One region of the Vreelandella sp. 2A-K22 genome, then DNA from elsewhere that is predicted to be linked to it. Evidence: predicted binding sites of a transcription regulator. Region 1 holds the regulator's gene; each other region holds the start of a gene.
What was found. Region 1 encodes sigma-54, which starts transcription at its own class of promoters, with help from an activator protein. Its sites were predicted from a motif close to TGGCACNNNNNTTGCTNT; they were not measured.
Positions count from the first base shown of each region.

Region 2: glnA (glutamate--ammonia ligase) is a predicted target of sigma-54. The motif match lies at 5,118-5,135, and genes of this name have one in related genera.
Region 3: ACW17M_RS09880 (formate/nitrite transporter family protein) is a predicted target of sigma-54. The motif match lies at 2,908-2,925, and genes of this name have one in related genera.

Region 1 covers NZ_JBSUGC010000002.1:221,363-229,120, forward strand. The annotation lists gene tldD (metalloprotease TldD) at 1-446, shown strand, start outside; gene yjgA (ribosome biogenesis factor YjgA) at 484-1,005, opposite strand; gene pmbA (metalloprotease PmbA) at 1,129-2,469, shown strand; gene ACW17M_RS03305 (HPr family phosphocarrier protein) at 2,486-2,755, opposite strand; gene rapZ (RNase adapter RapZ) at 2,801-3,733, opposite strand; gene ACW17M_RS03315 (PTS sugar transporter subunit IIA) at 3,821-4,291, opposite strand; gene hpf (ribosome hibernation-promoting factor, HPF/YfiA family) at 4,296-4,604, opposite strand; gene ACW17M_RS03325 (RNA polymerase factor sigma-54) at 4,702-6,117, opposite strand; gene lptB (LPS export ABC transporter ATP-binding protein) at 6,247-6,996, opposite strand; gene lptA (lipopolysaccharide transport periplasmic protein LptA) at 7,008-7,523, opposite strand; gene lptC (LPS export ABC transporter periplasmic protein LptC) at 7,535-7,758, opposite strand, start outside.
Region 2 covers NZ_JBSUGC010000014.1:4,904-12,661, reverse strand. The annotation lists gene ntrC (nitrogen regulation protein NR(I)) at 211-1,638, opposite strand; gene glnL (nitrogen regulation protein NR(II)) at 1,635-2,693, opposite strand; gene ACW17M_RS18070 (hypothetical protein) at 2,942-3,226, opposite strand; gene ACW17M_RS18065 (DUF4124 domain-containing protein) at 3,163-3,315, opposite strand; gene ACW17M_RS18060 (hypothetical protein) at 3,265-3,390, shown strand; gene glnA (glutamate--ammonia ligase) at 3,490-4,896, opposite strand; gene ACW17M_RS18050 (hypothetical protein) at 5,430-6,053, shown strand; gene ACW17M_RS18045 (acyltransferase family protein) at 6,102-7,130, opposite strand; gene ACW17M_RS18040 (alpha/beta hydrolase) at 7,283-7,758, shown strand, end outside.
Region 3 covers NZ_JBSUGC010000006.1:109,227-116,984, reverse strand. The annotation lists gene tal (transaldolase) at 1-498, shown strand, start outside; gene ACW17M_RS09890 (fructosamine kinase family protein) at 590-1,432, shown strand; gene cynS (cyanase) at 1,451-1,891, opposite strand; gene ACW17M_RS09880 (formate/nitrite transporter family protein) at 1,936-2,748, opposite strand; gene ACW17M_RS09875 (sigma 54-interacting transcriptional regulator) at 3,113-5,044, shown strand; gene ACW17M_RS09870 (TolC family outer membrane protein) at 5,270-6,733, shown strand; gene ACW17M_RS09865 (efflux RND transporter periplasmic adaptor subunit) at 6,811-7,758, shown strand, end outside.

The sequences.
Region 1 (7,758 bases):
ACAAACTCAATGCCCGCTTAATGGGTATGGCCCCCACAGGCAATGCGCGACGCGAATCCTTTGCCCACCTGCCGATGCCGCGCATGACGAATACGGTCATGCTTGCGGGCCAAGATGAGCCCAGCGATATTATCAAAAGCGTTAAGCGCGGTATTTACGCGGTGAGCTTTGGGGGCGGGCAGGTGGATATCACCTCTGGCAAATTTGTGTTCTCTGCCAGCGAAGCCTACTTGATTGAAGACGGTAAGGTGACGGCGCCGGTGAAAGGCGCCACCTTGATTGGTAACGGGCCGGAAGCGATGCAGCGTGTTTCCATGATTGGCCATGATATGGCGCTGGATACCGGTATTGGCGTGTGTGGTAAAGAAGGGCAGGGCGTGCCGGTGGGTGTGGGCCAGCCCACCCTGAAATTGGATGAGCTGACCGTCGGCGGCACGCAGTCTTGATAGGCGGTCTTGAAAAGCGGTCTTAAAGAGGCTGTTTTTAAAGTGCGAGGGTTTCGCGCAGGTGTTTGAAGAGCTTGCGCGAGCTGGTCGGCGGTTTGCCCTGTTCGCGTTCCCGCTGGGCGTTGCGAATCAATTGACGCAGTGTCTGGCGATCGGCGTCGGGGTGCTCCGCCATAAACAGGTCAACTGCCGCATCGCCCTCGTCAATTAAGCGTTCCCGCCATTTTTCCAGTCGGTGGAACGCGTGGTCGCGCTGCTCTTGCTCCTGGTCGATGGAGTCGAACACGGCTTGAATGGCGGTAAGATCCTCTTTACGGATCAGCTTACCGACATACTGCATATGGCGGCGGCGACCTTCATGGGAGCGAATACGCGAGGTTTCCTCGATAGCGCGTAGCATATCGTCAGAGAGGGGGAAACGGGCGCGTTCCGCCGGTCGCATGGCGATTAAGGTTTCCCCAAGTGCCTGTAAGGCATGCATTTCGCGTTTGAGTTGCGACTTGCTAGGGCGTTCTTCCTGTTCTTCTACTTCAACGGGATCGGGACGTTGCTTACGCATAGTGTGACTCACAGACAAGATTCGTGGCGGCATTATACCAGCTGCGAGTACAACATTGATTCGCCGATGACACTCTCTTGAAAGACTTTGGTTGAGAGACATTCGGTTGAAATAGGAGGCCATATGGCACAGGCATTTGATGCATCCGCGCAGCAGTCGCTATTGACCGCGCGCGCCGAAGAGGCGCTAGCGCTGGCGAAGCGCTTGGGCGCGGATGCTGCCGAAGTAGGCGCAAGCGTCGATCAGGGTATAGGCGTTAGCGTACGCCTGGGCGAAGTTGAAACGGTTGAGTTATCCCGTGACCAAGGCATTGCCGTCACGCTATACGTGGGTCAACGTAAAGGCAGCGCTTCATCCACTGATGCCAGCAGTGCCTCGATCCAGGCAGCCGTAGAGAAAGCGCTGGCGATTGCCCGCTATACCGGCGAAGACCCGGCCGCAGGGCTGGCCGATGCCTCCCTTATGGCTACTGAGTTGCCCGATCTAAAAGTGCACTACCCCTGGGCGCTCACAACGGATGAGGCGATTGAGTTAGCGCTTGCCTGCGAGCAGGCGGGGCGAGACGTTGACGGCATCTCACAGTCAGATGGCGCGTCTCTCTCCAGTGGCGAAGGGGTGCGCGTTTACGCCAATAGCCACGGCTTTTTAGGTACCCAAAAGGGCAGTAGTCACTCTCTTTCTTGCATGCTGATTGCCCAAGACGCGAGCGGTATGCAGCGTGATTATGACTACACCTCTGCCCGTGACCCCAAGGCGCTACGTGACCCCGCTGAGGTGGGGCGCGAAGCCGCGATGCGTACGCTGCGCAGGCTAGGTGCTAAACGGCCGCCAACGGGCACCTTTCCGGTGCTGTTTGACCCATCGTTGGCCAGTGGCTTGATTGGCCACCTGCTCGGTGGGTTAGCCGGTGGTGCGCTTTACCGGCAGGCCTCGTTTTTGTGCGACCGGCTCGGTACACCATTGTTTCCCGACTGGTTTAGTCTCGAAGAGCGGCCAATGGAGATTGGCGCCACGGCAAGCTCACCGTTTGATGGCGAGGGCGTGCAAACGCGCAATAATCGCTTTATCGATCAGGGACGCATTGCCAGCTATATGCTCTCTTCTTACAGCGCTCGTCGTCTCGATATGCAAACCACGGGCAATGCCGGTGGGGCACGTAACGTGCGTTTAGCAACGCCACTGCAATCACGCGAAAGCTTGTTGCAAGAGATGGGGCGGGGTATTTGGGTGACTGAGTTGATGGGCCAAGGTGTCAACGGTGTGACCGGTGACTATTCCCGCGGTGCAGCAGGTTTTTGGGTCGAAAATGGAAAGGTGCAGTACCCGGTCGAAGAGTTCACCATTGCCGGAAACCTGGAGCGGATGTTTGCTGGCTTAGTAGGTATTGGCGATGACACTGATACCCGTGGCAGTGTTCACACGGGTAGCTGGTTGATTGATGCCATGACCGTGGCGGGGGACTAACAAGCCAAGCGGCGGCTTACTGATCCTCCTCAAAGCGGGCGTCGAACAGCGCTTGAATCGCTTCAAGCGCCTGTTCGGCGTCATCGCCTTCGGCGGTGATTCTAAGCTCGGTGCCACAAGGTGCGGCAAGCATCAGCAGTGACATGATATTGGCGGCGTCGGCGGCCTGTTGCTGTTTGTAAACGCGTATTTTTGCCGTGAACTGTTGGCCGCATTTGACCAGTTTTGTCGCCGCGCGAGCGTGTAGCCCGCGTTGATTGGTAAGTGTAAGTATGCGTTCTGGCACCCTGGTTCCTTTTCGCCGAGTGGTGTCATTAATGGATAGACGCGCTTAAGAGGTCTCTGGCCGCTCGTTAGGTGTGGAAGCGCTGACGAGGGGAGCGGCCAACTGTTCGCTTATGGTGTAGTGCAGACCCAGTTCGCGGTGGCGAAGTTGAACTTCGCCCATGCTAGGAGTCAATTTTTCCGCTAACTTCTCGGCCATATAGACCGAGCGGTGCTGGCCACCAGTACAGCCAATCGCGATAGTCATGTAGCTACGTTGGCTATTCTGGTAAGCGGGTAGCCAACGCTCTAGCCAGGCCAAGATGTCGTCGCTCATGGCATCAACAATCGGATAGCTGTTCAAAAAAGCCACGATTTCCGCGTCGCGGCCAGTGAACTGGCGCAGCGTTGGATCCCAGTACGGATTTGGCAGGCAGCGCACATCGAAGACCAGGTCGGCGTCTAACGGTACGCCGCGTTTATACCCAAACGATTCCAGCGTTAGCGTCAGCTTGTCGCGCCGCTGATGGGCTACTTGGTCGGTAATGCGACGGCGTAAATCGTGCACCGATAATCGTGATGTATCGATCAATAGATCGGCCAGATCGCGAATATCCTCTAGCGTCGTCTCTTCTTTATTGATCGCCTCTTCCAGCGTCATTTCGCTATCGCGGGTCAGCGGATGACGGCGACGCGTTGCTGAGTAACGCTCAAGCAGTATGCGCGCATCGGTGGTCAGGTAAATAACTTGAAAGTCGATTTTACGCTGGCGCAACTCGTCTAATAAAGAGGGCAGGCGCTCCAGAGCTCCCGGCAAATTGCGGGCATCAATACTCACCGCTAAATGTGCTCGGTCGCCCTGGTCACGCAGTTCATCCACCAACGACCCCAGCAACATAGCTGGGAGGTTATCAATCGCGTAGTAGCCAAGATCTTCCAGCGCTTGCAAGGCGATAGATTTACCTGACCCGGAGCGGCCGCTAATGATCACCAGTTGCATAGAGTCTCTCTTTGCTTTGATCAAGCTGCGTTGAGGGTGGTGAGCGGATAACCTGCTGTGATCTGCCCTGAACAGGGTTTCAGACCCTTAGGCCGCTGATTGCTCGCGAATTTTGGCGGTAATCAGCTCAAGCAGTTCGCGCTGGCTGGCTGCTTTACGCAGTTGCTGGCGCGTGTCCGCATCATTCATGATGGTCGCTACCTGACCCAGTAGTGAGAGATGCGTGTCATCTGCCTCTTCGGGTACCAACAGGACAAACACCAGATCTACCGGGTCGCCGTCGATAGCGTCAAAATCGATCGCTTCAGCCAGTTTCAAAAATCCAGCGATAGGGGCGTTGCAGTGGGGGCTACGCGCATGAGGAATAGCCACGCCGTTACCAATACCCGTACTACCTAAGCGCTCGCGACCGATTAAACGGCTAAACACTTCTTGGCTGTCCAGGCTGGGGATATTTTGGGCGATAAAGGTGCTGTAAAACTCCAGCACCCTTTTTTTGCTGCCCCCGGGGACGTCGAACAGAACGCGTTCCGGGGGGAGTATGGTTTCCAACGTCATTGAATTAACGCACACCGGCGCCTTGGGCGCGAGCTTGTGCTTTTTCCTTGTGTTTAACGAGTTGACGGTCGATTTTGTCCGCTAGTGCGTCGATAGCGGCGTACATATCACTGTCTAGGGCTTCCGCATGTAAGTCAGCACCTGCGGCGTGCAGCGTACAGGCGGCCTGCTGGCGCTCTTTCTCCACTGATAAGGTGACTTGCACCGTAGTTATATTGTCGTAATGGCGCTCTACACGCTCAAGCTTCTCGTTGACATAGTCACGCAAGGCGTCAGTCAGTTCTACGTGATGACCAGTGATATTTACTTGCATTGACGTGCTCCTTATCCATCGGACTGTACTTCGATTGTAACCCTTTTTGCCGCGTTGCAAAGCCCTTGTCGAGAGTTTCCCTGAAACGTTAACGAAGTTAGCGCAAACGACGCCGTTCACTGGAAGAGGGAATGCCCATGGCTTCACGGTATTTCGCCACCGTACGACGCGCCACTTGAATCCCTCCTTCGCCTAATAGCGTCACTAAGCGGCTGTCTGAAAGCGGCTTGCCGGGCGGCTCCTCTTGAATCAGTTTCTTGAGTCGTGCACGGATGGCGGTGCTGGAGTGGCTGTCGCCATCTTGACCGCTCACCTGGCTTGAGAAAAAGTATTTGAGTTCAAACACACCACGGGGTGTATGGATATATTTTTGCGTCGTTACCCGTGAAATAGTCGACTCGTGCATCTCCACGGCTTCGGCAATGTCGGCCAGTATCAGTGGTTTCATGGCTTCTTCGCCGTGCTCTAAAAAGCCAATCTGGCGGGTAATGATCTCGCGACCAACACGCAGCAGCGTATCGTTTCGGCTAGAGAGGCTCTTGATCAACCAGCGCGCTTCCTGCAAGTGCTCTTTGAGAAACTGGTTGTCATCGCTTTTATCCGCACGCTTAATCAAGCTGGCGTAGTCGGGCTGAATGCGCAGCCGTGGCAGGGCCTCGGGGTTGAGCTCTAAATGCCAGCCTTCATTATCGTGGCGGACGACTAGATCGGGGGTGACATAGCTGTCATCGGTGTCGCCGTAGGCGCTGCCTGGGCGTGGGTCTAGGCTGCGAATAAGCAGGATGACATCGGCCAGCTGTTCGTCGTCGAGCCCTAGACGGCGTTTCAGCAGACGCATATCGTCTTTGCCAAGCGCTTCGAGAAACTGCCGCACCAAGCGGCGGGCGGGAACCAGCAGTGGCGTATCATCGGGGAGAGCGGCGAGCTGCAGCATCAAGCATTCACGCAAGTCACGGGCAAATATGCCGGTCGGCTCAAACTGCTGGAGCTTGAGTAGAATGGTTTCCACTTCGCGCTGGCTTAGCCCGTCAATGCCCTGGGCACGAAGCCCTTCACGGATGTCGTTGAGCGGCTGGGTCAGGTAGCCGTTGGCGTCTAGCGCGTCGATTAAACTTTCCGCGACAAGCTGCTCGCGAGCGCTAAAATCGGTCATGGCGAGTTGCCACAGCAGGTGGCCATGAAGGCTCTGCCCGGCTGCCTGGCGCTCAAAGTCGGGGCCTTCGCTGCTGCTGCCCCCCTGGCTTCCCATATCTTGATAGGTATCTGACCAGTCGCTATCTACCGAGAGCTCAGTAGGGATGCTCTCTGACCACTCTTCTTCCTTAGGCTCGCTGACAGCCTGTTCACTAAATTCATCTTCCTGCTCCAGCATGGGATTGGCATCGAGGGCCTGCTGAATTTCTTGACGAAGATCCAGCGTAGAGAGTTGCAGCAGCGCAATGGCCTGCTGCAACTGGGGCGTCATGGTCAGCTGTGTGCCGATACGCAGTTGGAGAGAAGCTTTCATGACCATCTGAGAACCACTCGTTAATCAGAATGCTCCACCCTAGTGCGAGTGAGTGCTTGGCGCAAGTGCAATAAGCATGCCATTGGTCGTAAAGTTGTTTTAAAGCGCTATTTAGGGGCAATTAAGGCAAAAACATTACAGGCGAAAATCGGCGCCCAAATACACATCCCTTACTTTTTGGTTGGTGAGAATCGAGGCGGGCGAGCCACTGGCGATGATTTGCCCATCGCCGACGATATAGGCGATATCGCAAATGTCTAGTGTTTCACGCACGTTGTGATCGGTGATCAGCACGCCGATATGGCGCTGTTTCAGTGCACGAATGATGGTTTTAATCTCACCTACCGAGATGGGGTCAACGCCCGCAAAAGGCTCATCGAGCAGAATAAAAGCGGGCTCTGTGGCTAGCGAGCGGGCTATTTCTACACGCCTGCGCTCGCCGCCCGAAAGGCTCATGCCCAGGTTGTCGCGAATATGGGTGATATGGAAGTCTTCGAGTAGCGCTTCCAGGCGCTGTTCGCGGTCGCTGCGGTTAAGCTCTTTGCGGGTCTCGAGTATCGCCATAATATTCTCGGCAACCGAGAGTTTGCGGAAAATAGACGCCTCTTGAGGTAGATAGCCAATCCCCGCGGCTGCGCGCTCGTGCATGGGGGCGCGCGTTAAATCCACATCGTCGATACCCACCTTGCCAGCGTCGGATTTGACCAGCCCAACAATCATATAAAATGAGGTGGTTTTGCCCGCGCCGTTGGGGCCCAAAAGGCCAACGACACTGCCTTGGGATATCTCCAGATTGATGTCTTTGACCACTCGGCGGCGTTTGTAGCTTTTAGCCAGGTGGTGGGCATAAAGGGTTTTGATCGGCGCAGTGTCAGCAGTGGCCACAGCTAGGCTCCCTATTGTTCAGGCTGAAGGGTCATGCGTATGCGCTGGGGCTCGCTGCCATCAACGTCAGAGCGCGCTTGAATCACTTCTCGGTCAATAAAATACTCAAGGCGACCGCCACTAAAGGTGTCCTCTTGCTGGGTCAGTTCGGCTTGGTCGATCAGCTCTACGCGACGCTCGGCGACGTGATAAATAATCCGCCGCGCCCAGCCTTCCGTGGGGCCTTCTTGCCCTTCGCCTTGATGGCGCAAGTAGGCGCGCTCACCGGTAGCGGTGGCTGTCGAGAGTTCGCCCGCGTCGTTGCGTTCGATCTCTACCCGCTCGCCGCGCAGTTGCATTTCGCCTTGGCGAATGTCCACATCCCCAGTATAAACAGCTGTGCCTGCCCGCTGATCAAGATCTAAACGGTCGGCTTCCACTTCCACTGGGGCCTGGGAAGATGAGTTGGTTTGGGCTAACACTGATAAAGGTATCGCTAAACCGAACAGTGCAGTGTAGAGCAGGGCTGGGGAAATCATGGCTTTCATGGCGGTTCCTATTAGCGTTGTGTGGCCGGGGGGTGCGTGCCGCGCACATTATCCGTTAAGCGAACCTGGCTGGTGTTAAGCCAAACGTCCATACGTGAAGCGCTCATTTGCTGCGGCGGTTGCTGCATCAATACCGGTGTGTCACTCCAGGCATGCTGCTCGAGGCCATCATAGTGCAGTAGCTCGGTATCTAGCTGCCAGCCTTCATCTGGTGCAAACAGTCGAGCCGAACCTG
Region 2 (7,758 bases), on a different contig from region 1:
CACCACCCTAGCCGATGCGGTATATATACTCGCTGGCGACTAGGAGCCTGTCTGGCTTGACCGATCATCGCGAGAAGCACGAATTTTGAGCCAAATTTATCGATCGATTGAGGCGAATAGCGTGCTATTTAACGAAATCGATCGAATAAAGTTGGCCAAAATACCGGGACTCGCAGTAGATCAGTGTTAAGCCAGACAGGCTCCTAACGTTTACTCGTCAGCGAGTGCCGGTAGCAGTGTTTTCAGTTTACGCGTGAGCGTATTGCGCCCCCAGCCCAGCAGCTCGGCGGCTTCACCTTTGCGCCCGCCGGTATGTTTTAGCGCTGTCTCAATCAGAATCCGCTCAAAATCGGGCACCGCTTCTTCCAGTAGATGGGTATGGCCTTCGGCCAGGGCATGATCCGCCCAGTCACGAAACGCCGTGCGCCAATCGCCGTGGGCACTGCTTTCAGAAGCGCTGGGTGAACGCAGCTCCGGCGGTAGATCTTCAACCAGAATCTCACGCCCTGATGCCATCACGGTGAGCCAACGGCAGATATTTTCTAACTGCCGCACGTTGCCGGGCCACGGCAAACGCGTTAGATGGGCTTCCGCTTCGCTGGTCAGCACCTTGATATCGGTCGTCAGCTCTTTCGCCGCTTCAGCTAAAAAGTGCCGCGTTAAACGAGGGATATCTTCGCGGCGCTCGGCAAGCTTGGGCAGGTGAATACGGATCACGTTCAGGCGGTGGAACAAATCCTCCCGGAAGCGGCCGTCATCCACCAACACTTCTAGGTTTTGGTGGGTGGCAGCAATAATGCGCACATCCACTTTGACCGGCGTATGCCCGCCAACGCGATAGAACTCTCCATCGGCCAGCACGCGCAGTAGCCGCGTTTGGGTTTCAGCGGGCATATCGCCTATTTCGTCTAAAAATAGCGTACCGCCGTTGGCTTGCTCAAACCGCCCCTGGCGCTGCTGGGTCGCCCCGGTAAAAGCCCCCTTCTCGTGACCAAACAGCTCAGACTCAATCAAATCACGGGGAATCGCCGCCATATTGAGGGCAATAAACGGCTTGCCCTCACGAGGGCTATGCTGATGGAGTGCCTGGGCAACGCGCTCTTTGCCGGTTCCCGACTCCCCATTAATCAACACCGTGATGTGGGAGTGCGAGAGGCGACCAATGGCACGGAACACCTCCTGCATGGCGGGCGCTTCACCGATAATTTCGGCGTTCAAGCCTTCCGGCACGGTCACCGGACGTTGGCGTTCACGGGCGTGAGCCACGGCGCGACGTACCAGCGCCAGGGCCTCGTCAACATCGAACGGCTTGGGCAGGTATTCAAATGCCCCGCCCTGATACGAGGCCACGGCGCTGTCCAGGTCGGAGTGCGCGGTCATCACGATCACCGGCAGGTCAGGATGCGCTTCGCGTACCCGGGACATTAGATCCAGCCCATCGATACCCGGCATACGAATATCGGTGACCAGCACGTCGGGTGGATTTTCCAACAAACGTGTCAGGGCAACGTCGGCGCGCTCGATACACTCAACGTCAAGGTCGGGTTGCGCCAAGGCGCGCTCCAACACCCAGCGGATAGCGCGGTCATCATCGACAATGACCACCCGCGCAACATCATTACGTGCAGCCTCAGTCATGACGCTTCTCCGGTGAAATTAATAACCATGGGAATCAGTAAACGAAATTCGGTGTGTCCAGGACGTGAATCGCATTCAATCAATCCTTGATGCTGGTGCAAAATCGACTGGGCAATAGAGAGCCCAAGGCCGCTGCCTTCCGCGCGTCCCGACACCATGGGGTAAAACAGTGTTTCCTGCAGCGTATCGGGAATACCGGGGCCGTTATCGATCACGGCGACTTCACTGACCAGCCGGTGACGTTCGGCGCCAAGCGTAAACTGGCGACGGGCGCGGGTGCGTAGTATTAAAGTGGGCTCCGGCGTTTGTGCATCGCTCATGGCCTGTACCGCATTGCGCGCCACATTGAGCACCGCCTGAATCATTTGCGATTCATCGCCGGAAAGATCGGGCAAGCTGGGGTCGTAATCACGGCTGATTGTCACACTAGGGTGTTCGGCAATCAGCAGCGCCCGCACTCGCTCCAGCACCTTGTGGATGTTGACTGGCTCGTGTTTAAGCATCCGGTTAGGGCCGAGCATGGAGTCGACCAGGTCGCGCAGCCGATCCACCTCTTCAACAATGATATGGGTATATTCGCGCAGCGCCGGGTCGTCTAGATCACGCTCTAGTAGCTGTGCTGCCCCGCGAATGCCACCCAGCGGGTTTTTGACTTCATGGGCGAGCCCGCGGGCGAGCACCTTGATGGTCTCCTGGCGTGTGGTTAGCGCCTCTTCCCGGGAGATCTGCATCAGCCGATCCCGCGGCTCTACTTCCAGTAGCAGCTCATCGTCGGATAAGGGCGTCACCGTGTAGTCCACCGTGAGCGGTTCGCTATTCAACGGGGTAATGCGTGCTTCACGCTGGGTATAGGGGTGAAACGCATCCCGCGCCTTGGCCAATACTTCGTCAATGCTTACATCCCCGCCAAGTAGCGTATCCAGGCTGATGCCGTGAACACGGCTAAGGCTGACCGCTAACAACGCTTCAGCGGCAGGGTTCATCCATCGCACACGCAGTTCGCCGTCTAGCAGCAATACCGCTGTGGTGAGATGCTCAAGCAAACGCTGATGCATGGTGGTGTCCTGAAAAATCGCGTCTTCCATCGCCGATACAGACCTACAGGTGGATGATCAATGAGGGAGCTGCAAAAAGCGCGCCAACTATACGTTTATGTCCATTTGCACGGCTTGCGGGCATCGCAGCGAAAGAGCGCGAATCGTTTTAGCGCACTTGCCGTGCCAAATGCTCCTGCTCATGCACCACTTTAGTGCACCCAGGTTTTGGTAGGTAATACTTAGGGCTGTCTTTTTGATCGCGTTTATTAAAGCGCTCTTAAGGAACCGTAATCGTCACCGCTGCCGTGCGGTGCTGTAAACGCTGGCTGCTCTCCAGCATTCTGCCTGGATCTCGTGCCCCCTTGCGGCAGGCCTGTTAACCAGAAGACATCGCTGTGCAGCGCTTTCTGGCTAATCTCGCCATTCACCAACAGCCGTACCTGATTGTCGTCGCGCAACGGTGGCGCAATAACCACCTCCACCACGGTCATCCCCTCTTCCACCTGTGCGCCTTGCTGGGGCAGAGCGATGGAAAAGTGGTCGCAGGGCATAAAGGGCTGCTTGGGTTATCGGTAAAGGTAACGTTGCCGTGCTGATCGGTCACCCGATACACCGCCTGCCCGAACGCCGTGCCACCCACTCCCCCACGCCCAAGAGAGCTACCAGCACACTGCTCATCACCCCTCTGGCACGCTTCTCAGCCTCCCAGCAATAAAAAAACCCCGCCGTAGCGGGGTTCTATTGGCAATCATTGTTACCACCGCCTGGCTGATAGTAACAGCCAAGGGCGAGTAACGCTGATTCGCAGCTGTACTTAACAGCTATAGTACATATCAAACTCGATGGGGTGAGTGGTCATACGAATACGCTCCACTTCTTCCATCTTGAGGTCAATGTAGGCATCGATCATTTCGTCGGTGAACACGCCACCTTCGGTCAAGAACGCACGGTCAGCGTCGAGGGCTTCCAGTGCTTGATCCAGGCTGTGCGCCACAGTCGGTACTGACTTGCCTTCTTCTGGCGGCAGGTCGTACAGGTTTTTGTCCATGGCATCGCCAGGGTGGATCTTGTTTTTGATACCGTCGATACCCGCCATCAACATGGCAGAGAACGCCAGGTAAGGGTTGGCAGTCGGATCAGGGAAGCGCGCTTCCACACGCTTGCCTTTCGGGCTGGCGGTGTAAGGAATACGGATTGAAGCCGAACGGTTGCGGGCACTGTAGGCCAGCATGACCGGCGCTTCAAAGCCAGGCACCAGACGCTTGTACGAGTTGGTAGAAGCGTTAGTAAAGGCGTTCAGGGCACGGGCGTGCTTGATGATGCCGCCGATGTAGAAAAGCGCCATTTCAGACAGACCAGCGTACTCGTCACCGGCGAACTGGTTGTTGCCATCTTTCCAGAACGACTGGTGAACGTGCATACCCGAACCGTTATCACCGACCAGCGGCTTCGGCATAAAGGTGGCCGTTTTGCCATACGCGTGGGCCACGTTGTGGATCACGTACTTCATTTCCTGAACTTCGTCAGCTTTCTTCACCAGCGTGTTGAACTTAACGCCGATTTCGTTCTGACCTGCGTTGGAAACCTCGTGGTGGTGTACCTCGACGGTCTGACCAATCGCTTCCAGGGTATTACACATTGCGCCACGAATATCGTGGAAGCTATCGACCGGAGGAACCGGGAAGTAGCCGCCTTTAACGCGCGGACGGTGGCCAAGGTTGCCGCCTTCCACAACACTGTCGGTTGCCCAAGCGCCTTCGTCGGAGGTGATTTTGTACATAGAGCCCTGGATATCAGACTTCCAATGCACTTCGTCAAAGATAAAGAATTCAGGCTCAGGGCCGAAGAACGCGGTGTCGCCCAGGCCAGTAGACTGCAGGTAAGCTTCTGCGCGCTTAGCGATAGAGCGCGGGTCACGATCATAGCCTTGCATAGTGGCCGGCTCGATGATGTCACAGCGCAGCACCAGCGTCGCATCTTCTGTGAAGGGGTCGAGGTAACCCGTACCATCTTCCGGGCGCAGAATCATGTCGGATTCGTTAATGCCCTTCCAACCTTCAATAGAAGAGCCATCGAACATTTGGCCATTCTCGAAGAATTCTTCGTCTACATCGCGCGCAGGCACGGTCACGTGCTGTTCTTTACCGCGAGTGTCGGTGAAACGCAGGTCTACCCATTTAACATCGTGTTCTTCAATTAGCGCGAGAGTCTTGGCTGACATAGTGTCCTCCGGTATGAGCGTGGCTTAAAGCTAACGACAGTAAGCTACCGATAAAAGTGTTGTTCGACAAAATACGTGCTAAACCGCACGTTTGTCATTCTTGTTCGCTCAACGTTTGCCTGACATTGGTTAACAAATCGCTCAGCGAGCATTTCAGACCGGCTATCGTTTTAGCACGCCGCAGGGCTTATGCCTACGGCCCGCTAGCCGCTTGCAAATACAATGCAGAGAACATGCCAACACTGCACCAATATGGCATAAAAAAACAACAACTATCTGTTTTATAAGCATTAAAAAATGGCTTCGAATGCCTCTTGATGACGCATAACGGCGCAACAGGCTATTCTGAACCGTCTAAAAAACCTCTTATGCACCAAAATAGAACAAAAATAATGCCGCGCGCCCCATCAAAGTGCACAAGTCATACTTAGCGCTGTTTTTTAGCTCGCAAATTTTTTTACTTGCTACGCAAATAAACCAGCTACTACAATAAATTACAATTTGATAGATTTGCTCACAATCGGAGTCGGCAAATGGGATCGGTCTGCTTTATCGTTGATGCCATGGTGACGGGTGAAATGTTGCCACGCCACTTAAAATCCATACGTGAATCCGGTGTCGCCGACCACTTGCTGCCCATTTTGGTGACAGCCACTCAAGCGCAAGCACGCCTGAGTGCTATTGAACAGCGCTACCATGCTCATTCGCTGATTACACCATCAAGGCCGCTGGGGGCTCGCTTGAATAAAGCCGCGTTTACCAGCCAAGCAGAGTGGCTCATCATTGCGCTGCAGAAAAAACCACTGCCTGCGGAGCTTTGGTGTGCACTCTATTCACAGCTCAACACTTACACCCTTGACGCCTTGATTATTGGCCTCACCCGGCCATCGCTGTCGGAACGCATCCTGCGGCGCTTATTGGCCAGTGCTTTACTTTTGCCGCCCTACATTGCCGTGAGGCGAGCCTGGCTAGAACGCTTGGGTGGGTTTGACCCTGAGCTGGACGATAACAGCGCGATCGACGATTTTCTGCAACGTTTACACGCCTGCCCTACGCGTTTAAAAACCTACAACGGAAACCTGCTTAGACTAACGAAAGAGCCAGAAAAACCTTTTCTGGCTAACGCCCCGGTTACGGCTTTCACTCCACGCCCATAATGCGTTTTCTGCCGCTATCCACAGATACCATCCACCGCCACTCTCTGACTAACTTACCTTTAGTCGCTTGCCGAACAGCATGGCGCCCAGTGTCGTGGTATTGGCGAGCTTATTAAGCCCCACTGACCCCACCACACCAACCGCCATAAGCGCCAGTGCATACACGCCAATGGGCAACGACAACGGCTCGACAGCCAGATCAGCGAGCACAAAGAACATGGGGTGAGCCAAGTAAATGCCAAACGAATACGCATTAATGTGGCGCACCCACAAAGGCGCAGGACGCCCGGCCAAGTAGCGCATGGCACACAGCGTGAACAGCACGAAGAAAGGAATGACCCACACCTCTTTGGAAGAAAAGGCCAGCCAACCTGCAAAGGTCGCGGCAATAATCAGCGCCACCATTAGCACCAACCAGACCGGGCGGGCCATTTGCTGCATCCAGGCAGGCCGCGCCAGCATCACGCTCTCAGGGGGTAGCGGGTAGTAGCGCACCAGCACCAGGGCAAGAAAAAACACATAGATCCAACCCAGTGGAGCAATCCACAGCAGATAGCCGGGCAGGTCAACCTCAAACCAGTAAGCCAACCCCCAATACGCCATGCTGATCACACAAGCGCCCCACAGCCACGGCACCGGGTTCAAACGCCACAGCTGCCAACGGGTAAACAGCCAATAGGCCACATAAAACTGCATCGCAATAATCAAAAAATAGCCATGCCAGCCCGCGTACACATAATACTCAATGGCGTTGGCCACGAACCCCACCGGTTCATCCGATGGCTGTTGGCTTAGCCATTCAGCCGTCGAATAAATAAAGCCATACACAAAATAGGGCACCATTACATACTTCACGCGCTGGGCAAGGAACCCTTCCGGCACGGATTTATCGTAGCGAACGGCAAACACAAAGACCGCAATAAACAGGAAAATCGGGGTACCCAACACCAGCGGTATGCGCATCAAATCGGTGGCAACGTTATCGAGGCGCTGATTGACATGATCTAGTAAGTGAAACAAAAAAACGGCTATACAGCCGTAAGCACGCAACCAATAGATCTCTTCAATTTTGCGCATTGGGCCTCCCGCCTCGACCTACTCCTACCCTGGCATTTTGCATGGCGATGATGAATGACTATGCTAACTGACTGTCTTATATGGCTATGATGAACAATAAAAGCCTTCGCGCTGTCCGACCCCATTGAACAGTTTTAATTCCCGGAGGAAACGTGTTCATCCCCAAGCCACCAGTATTCTCGTACCGATTTCACGCCCTACTTACGGCATTTATTGGCTGGCTAACGTTCAGTGGCCATAGCTTAGCCAGCGAGGTTGAACACCATCAGTTTTTCTCGCCCACGCTAGGTTACGACTACCCCTACAGTATTTATTTACCCGACAATTATGACGCCCAAGCGACAGACGCGTATCCGGTCGTTTATATGCTGCACGGCTCATTTAACACTGACCGCGACTGGGTTTCTCGCGGCAACTTGCAGCAGGTGGCGGATAGGTTAATCGCTGCCGGGCATATTCCTCCGGCCGTTTTCATTATGCCCGGCAGTCGCAGTTGGTGGGTAGATGGCCACAACGAACCCGCCCGCAGCGCATTTTTTAACGACCTAATGCCACATGTGGAAGCAACCTACCGCGTGGGACAAGAGCGCCACCTGCGTGGCGTGGCAGGCTATTCCGCTGGCGGTTA
Region 3 (7,758 bases), on a different contig from region 1:
TGCAACCTGACGCTGCTGTTCAGCGATGCCCAGGCTCAGGCCTGTTTTGATGCCGGAGTGTTTCTGATTTCACCCTTCGTAGGCCGCGTGACCGATTGGTACAAAAAAGAGACCGGCAACGACTACACGTCGGAAAACGACCCGGGCGTTCAGTTCGTGCAAGGCGTTTGCCAACGTGCCAACCAGGGCGGCTACGACACCGTGGTAATGGGCGCAAGCTTCCGTAATACCGGGCAGGTACTTGCATTGGCAGGCTGCCCACGGCTGACCATTTCGCCTGCATTACTGGAAGAGCTGGATGCCACCGAAGGCAGCGTTGCTGCGCAAATTCAAGCGGGTGAAGGCAGTGGCAAGCCTACCGAGCCATTGAACGAAGCCGCTTTCCGCTGGGGCCACAATCAGGATGCCATGGCCAACGACAAGCTGGCCGATGGCATCCGCCGCTTCCACGACGACCAGCTTGAGTTAGAAAGCCTGATCGATAAGCGGTTAGGCTGAAATATAAGCTAGCCCATAGCTTAAGCGCGTCGGGACTAGGGGGCCCCTAACCCTGACGCCGTTATACATTCGGGTACAGGGAGAAAGCCTTATGGATGCCACCCTGAGCCAACTGTTGGAATCTATCAAATTAACCCCCGTCGGCGGTTTGCAGTCGCTCAGTGGGGGTGACATTGCTGCTGTATACCGCCTGGAGACCCGTCAGGGGCAGGTGGTGATTAAACACGACGATACGGCGCGGCTGCGTGGCGAAGCCGAAGGGCTGCGTGCGTTGCATGGTGCCTGTTCATCGCTGGTAGTGCCAGAGGTGTTAGGTTTGGCAGAAGGCTGGCTGATCATTGAGTCATTGGACACCGTGCCCGCTGGGCAGAAGAGCGAAGCGGCGCTTGGCGAAGGGCTGCGCGGTTTGCACAGCGTGATTGGCGATGCCCACGGCTGGCATCAGGATAACGCTTGTGGGCGCACACCCCAGCCGAATGCCCCGCTCAGCGACGGTCGAGCTTTCCAGCGCGAGCGCCGCTTGCTCCCTCTGTGTGAGGCATGCCACCAGCGTGGGCTATTGGACAGCGAGCTGCGTGGCCGTATCGAACGCTTGGCCCACGATTTGGAGCGCTGGCTGCCCGATGCACCGCCCAGCTTGCTGCACGGTGATTTGTGGTCAGGGAATGTACTCTTCACTACAAAAGGGCCGGCGATCATCGATCCGGCTGTGTATCGCCACTACCCGGAAGTGGACGTGGCGATGCTGACGCTATTTGGCTCGCCGGGAGAGGCATTTTTTGACGCCTACTGGAACGGCGACGCCCCGACCAGCTGGCCGAGGCGTGAAGCTCTGTTTCAGCTTTACCCACTGTTGAATCACCTGGTGCTGTTCGGTGCCGGCTATCGTTCTGCGGTTGAACGCTGCGTGGCGAGGCTTGAGTCCTTCGCCTGACTTACCAGGACTTACGTTTTACCAAGATTTATAGGGCAAAAACTTACCATTCAAAGTTAATAGTACCCGGTCGCCTTTGGGGTCTTCGATTTTGTCGACCTCCATGGTGAAATCGATGGCGCTCATAATGCCGTCGCCAAATTTCTCCTGCACCACGTCTTTTAGGGTCTCACCGTACACACCGACGACTTCATAGAGGCGGTAGATAAATGGATCCTGGGGGATCGCTTCATCCCAGGCTTTAGTGGGAAAGGCCACTAAAGCCTCTACCGCATCGCTCTCCACGCCAAGGGTGTCACACAGCTTAGCGGCAACTTCTTGGCTGGCGCTGTTCATGCCGTAACAGGCGGAAGCCACCCATACCGGCGACATGCCGACCGCTTTGCCAATATCTTCCCAGCTCATTTTTTTACGCGCTTTGGCGGCGAGCAGGGTGTGACGCATTTCGAGTTTATCCATTAGGGTTTCTCCTATAAAGGGGGCTTTGGCCTATTAGGCTGTGATCAAGACAGCACCTTTTTGGGCTGAGTACGGACGTGGGTGGTATAGAGAACCAAGCCAACCAGGGTTAGGCCGCCTACCAGGTTACCCAGTACCGTGGGGATTTCGTTCCACATAATGTATTGATACAGCGTGAAGTCAGCGCCCAGCATGAGGCCAATTGGGAACAGAAACATGTTGACCACTGAGTGCTCAAAACCAAGGTAGAAGAAGACAATAATCGGCATCCACATGGCCATGATTTTGCCGGAAACCGTTGTGGAAATGGCCGCGCCCACCACGCCCATGGATACCATCCAGTTGCAGAACATGCCTCTCAGGAAAAGCACAATCCAACCGGCAAGCCCCGCCTCCTGATAACCCACCGTGCGGCTTTCACCAACGGCCATCATCGTTTGGCCGACAGCGTTGATCTCCTCTGTGCCGCCCATGGTGAAATTCAGGTAGCCGAAGGTGGCGATAAATAGGGCGCCCCCAAGGTTGCCAAGCCCTACCAGAGCCCAGCACTTCAGCATGCGCGGCAGTGTCACTCCGGGTCTTTTGTCGAGCCATGCAATTGGCACCAGCATAAAAACCCCGGTGAGCAGGTCATAGCCCATCAGGTAGAGCATCACAAAGCCCACGGGGAAGAGTAGTGCCCCAATCAAAAAGTGGCCTGTTTGCGTCGCGATGGTGATGGCAAAAATAACCGCCAACGCCAGAGTCGCTCCTGCCATAAAGGCGCGGATAAGCGTATCCCGGGTGCCCATATAGACTTTTGACTCACCCTGATCCACCAACTTGGTGACAAATTCACTGGGCATTAGATAAGACATAAATATGTCTCCTGTGTCATTTCGGTTAATTAACGCCTAACCCAAGAGTTTTAGTGTTTCCTGATAGGAGCAATAAATAGGAGCAATAAAACCGATGGCTGCGCCGTCCTGGTGCAAAAGAGATTAAGCGTGTGGCGCTATCGCACTATCCACCCATCCAGTGCTATTTGTGTGCCAACTCGCGCATATGATTTCTAATATTTTGTTTTGAATGGATTAATTTATTTTTTAGAGGATGTTTTTGGAGCGTTTAAGGTGTTACGAAATATCGTAAACTACGATATTTCGTTGTTTTAGTGACGAAATGTCGTAACTGGCGCGGTAATTGAATGGTGATGGGACAACTCATTTGAGACCGACACTAATGGATGAGCCTGAACGTCATCACGCTTTTGCGTTGATGGGTGGCTTTTCGCCTCTGGCGATGATTTTGGTCGATCCGTTTGCCGACCAACTGCTCGCTGCGAATTATGCCGCTTGCGCGCTGCTCAATATTGATGAAGCAATGCCTTTGGAGGCACCGTTTAGCCATCGCTTGGGTGCTTCGCTGTCACTATGGGTGAGCTTCACCGATGAAGCGCTAACACACAAAGCGGCCTGGTCGGATGACCTGGTGATGTTAGATATGCTGCGCCAGCCGTATCGAGTTGAGGTTTATGCTCAGCGTATCGACGACTCTTCACAGCTGTTGCTGACGCTTATAGACCGCAATAAAGCTGAGCAGCGGCGAGCAAAAGCGGAATTAGGCCGCCAGCACCGCCAGGGTGAGGTGGGTTGGCAGCGGGTCGAGCAGGTATTCGAGCGGATTGAAAAGCAGAACCAACTGATTCTTGGCGCAGCGGGCGAGGGGATTTACGGTCTGGATGCCGAAGGCAAAACAACCTTCGTTAATCCTGCCGCCGAGCGAATTCTGGGCTGGAGTACCGAGGATATGGTGGGCCACGACGCTCACCTGATGTTCCACCACACCCACGCCGATGGCAGTCACTTCCCGGTGCAGCAGTGCCCTATTCACGCCTCGTTTAGCGATGGTCAGGTGCATCATGTCGATAACGAGGTGTTCTGGCACAAAAATGGTGAGGCAATTCCCGTTGAGTACACGAGTACACCGATTTTTGAAATGGGGCGTTTGGTCGGGGCGGTGGTGCTGTTTCGTGATATTCGTGAGCGCAAGCGTGCTGAGCAGCAGTTGCGCGATGCCCTTGCTGAGGTGGAGTCACTCAAGCAGCGCCTCGAACTGGAAAATGAGTACCTCCAGGAAGAGATAAAAGCGGAGCTAAATCATCGCGATATTGTCGGCAATAGTCCGGCAGTGGCCAAGCTGATTCAGCAGATTGAGCTGGTTGCGCCCACCAGCGCCAACGTGTTGATTAGCGGCGAGTCGGGCACCGGTAAAGAGCTGATTGCCCGCGCCATCCATGCGGGGAGTACGCGCAGTGATCGACCGCTGATCCGCGTGAACTGTGCGGCTATTCCCCGTGATCTGTTTGAGAGTGAGTTTTTTGGCCATGTAAAAGGGGCCTTTACCGGCGCGGTGCAGGATCGCCCAGGGCGTTTTGAGCTTGCCCACGGCGGCACGTTATTTTTGGATGAAGTCGGTGAAATCCCCCTGGAGCTGCAGAGTAAGCTGTTGCGGGTGCTGCAGGATCAGCAGTTTGAGCGCGTAGGCGATAACCGTACCCGCGAAGTGGATGTGCGGGTGATTGCCGCCACCAATCGCGAACTGCGCGACATGATCGATGCGGGCCACTTTCGTGAAGATCTCTATTTTCGACTCAATGTGTTTCCTATTGATTCGGTACCGCTGCGCAAGCGGATTGAGGATGTGCCGCTACTGGCGCGGCACTTTTTACAGCGTGCCTGCCTGAAATTTAATAAGCCGGGAGTGCGCATTCCCCCCGCCCAGTTGGAGATTCTGCAGCGCTACCCATGGCCAGGCAACATTCGTGAACTGGAAAACATCATTGAGCGCCAAGTCATCGTGACCCAGGATCGACGCTTAATGTTTGATGACCTGCTATCGGGAGAGCCGTCGCGCTCGATGGGGCGTGCTCAACCAATGCCGACGTTGCGCCACACCGGCGGAGAGCAAAGTAAAGCAACGCTGCTGACTGAGCAGGCGCTGAGCCAACGTCGGCGGGCGAGCACGATTGCCGCTCTGGAACAGGCGAGAGGTAAAATTTCTGGGACCGGGGGCGCGGCAGAACTGCTTGGTATTAAACCCACTACGCTGGCCTCGCGGCTAACTAAATGGGGTATCGATGCGCGGGAATTTCGTAAAAGAGCGCCGCATTAATCGCCAAACCACCATGCTTTGGACTAAGGTAAGTTGGATGCGACTTGACAACAGGCTGCACACATATTTATAGATTGTTCAAGGCTAGCATACATACATGAATGTAACTATAATGCTCATCTTTCTGAATGGCTTAACGTGCGAGTGGCTTAATTTTCTGCAGGACAAGCAGGTTGAGAGACTAAGCGCGTTTACCATCTGACGCTGATACCTAGAGGCAATCCCATGCGACTGGCACACTGGGCAGTCAATGCCCCTTTACGACCCCTACTGTTAGCGGTATTTACTGCTTCTTTTGTATTGCCTGCTCAAGCCGCCGACCTCATCACGATTACCCGTGATGCGTTGGATAATAACGCTGAGCTTGCTTCGGCGCGCTCGGAGTATTTGGGTGTTGAAGCAGGCAGAGACGTTGCCCGCGGTGGGTTACTCCCCCAAATTAACGCCTCGGGCACCGTGGCGCATAACGAGCAATATGAAAGTCAGGGTTCATCCCGAGCGGGAACAGGGGCTGGAACGGGTAATGTGAGCGCTGGTGATGACCGTTACAACACCGTAGCGCTCACCCTCGAAGCCACCCAAGCGCTTTATGATGAGGTCACGCGCCGCCAAGTCACTCAGGCCGAGCGGCAGATTGACCAGCAGGTATACCTGCTGGCAGCTACCGAACAGCAGCTATTAATTGACGTGGCCAGCGCCTATTTTGATATTTTGCGGGCTTATGAAGTCCTCGAAGCGCGTTTTGCCCAAGAGCGAGCCATTGGCCGTCAGCTTGAACAGGCAGGCGAACAGTTTGAGGTCGGTTTGATTGCGATTACCGAAGTCGAAGAGGCCCGGGCTACCTTTGACCAGTCCCGTGCTGATCGCATTGCCGCAGAGAGTAATCTGCAGGTGGCATTTGAGGCACTAGAGCAGCTGACCGGCCAGCGCTACGCCAGTATTGAAGCGTTGGGCGACAGTATGCCAATCGCCCTCCCGGAACCCAGCAACCGCGACTACTGGGTAGAGCAAGCCATTGAGCGCAATCCTCAGGTATTGGCGCAACAGGCGGGGATTGAGGTATCACGCAGCGGTGTGGAAATTGCCCGTGCGGGTCGTTTGCCCACCCTTTCAGCCTTTGGCAACTATCAGTATGGCGACAGTGATATTGATAACACCACTGGAAATGACTCCTCTAGCCAAGTAGGCATACGCGCTAATTTACCCGTCTACACCGGCGGCAGTACCAGCGCCAGCATCCGCCAGGGGACTTATCAACTTGAAAGCAGCCAGTATGATTTCGAGTCCCAGCGTCGTTCGTCAATTCAACAGGTTCGCTCTCTGTACACTCAAGTCAGCAACGATGTGGAAACTGTCGAGGCTCGCGAGCAGGCCATTGTATCCAACCAAAGTGCGCTGGAAGCGACGCGCGCCGGTTACGAAGTCGGCACCCGTAACATCGTGGACGTTTTGAACGCTGAGCAGAATTTGTATAACGCCATCGCCAACTACGCCGAGGCTCGCTACGACTATGTCGTTAACCTGCTCTCACTGCGTCAGCAGGCCGGGCGCCTGGATGTAGACGCCATTGAAGAAGTCAATGCGTGGTTAACCGGCGATGAGGTGAATTTCACCTTGCCCGAAAGCGGTGGCAACGACCGCTATGAGTCCGCGCTCAACATCGGTGCACCGCCCCAACCTGGCACGTAATGGCTTGTCGGTTGGAAGTGATTCAGGTGCGCATGTGCTATCGGTCACCTTAAAAAAGATATATGGGAATGCAACGTATGAAGAAGATGATTCACTCACGCCGAGCGAGTCTGGTGACGCTAGTAGCTGCGCTGGCACTTTCAGCCTGCGGTCAAGAACAAGCCGAGGCGCCTCAACAGGGTGCCCAGCAAGAAGCTCCACCTCATAAGGTCGAAGTGGCCGAAATGGTGCGTCAAGATATACCGTTGGATAAGTCGTACCCCTCACTGCTACGCAGTGATGATGAAGTCACTTTGGTGGCCCGAGTCAATGGGTTTCTGGAGGAACGCCACTTTGAACCCGGCCAGTTGGTGGAGGAGGGGGATCGTCTTTACACCATCGAGCCCGATCTTTACCAGGCCACGGTCAATCAGCGTGAAGCCGATTTACAGAGCGCTCGTGCCGAGCTTGCCCGCGCCCAGCGTGATGCCCAGCGTTTCGAGCAGTTATTAAGCCAAAACTCAGTGAGTCGCCAGCAGTATGATCAGGCGTTGGCCGACCAACGAGTAGCTCAGGCGAGCGTCGCCCAAGCAGAAGCCGCTTTGACCAGTGCCAACCTGGATTTAGGCTATTCCCAGGTGACGGCTCCTGTCTCAGGCATGATCGGTTTGAGCCAAGTTAACGTGGGCAATTTGGTGACTTCGGGTACGGAGCTGGCTACGATCACCCCGCTGGATCCGCTGGAAGTTCGTTTCCAACTGCCTCAGCGGGATGCCTTTGAGCTGCGTCGTCAGTTGAGTGACGGCGGTGATACGTCGGATATTCGTGCGCGGTTGAGCATTCCTGGCGTGAGTGGCGGCAGCGATTCCGAATTAGAAGGGCATTTGGACTTCCTGGGCTCTCGAGTCGATAGCGGCACCAGTACCGTGCAGGCATCCGCAACCTTCGAAAACCCTGAGGCGACCGTACTGCCCGGCCAATTTGTACGTGTACGCATCGAGGGCCTGAAGCGTTTTGATGTGATGGCAGTCCCGGAAATTGCCGTT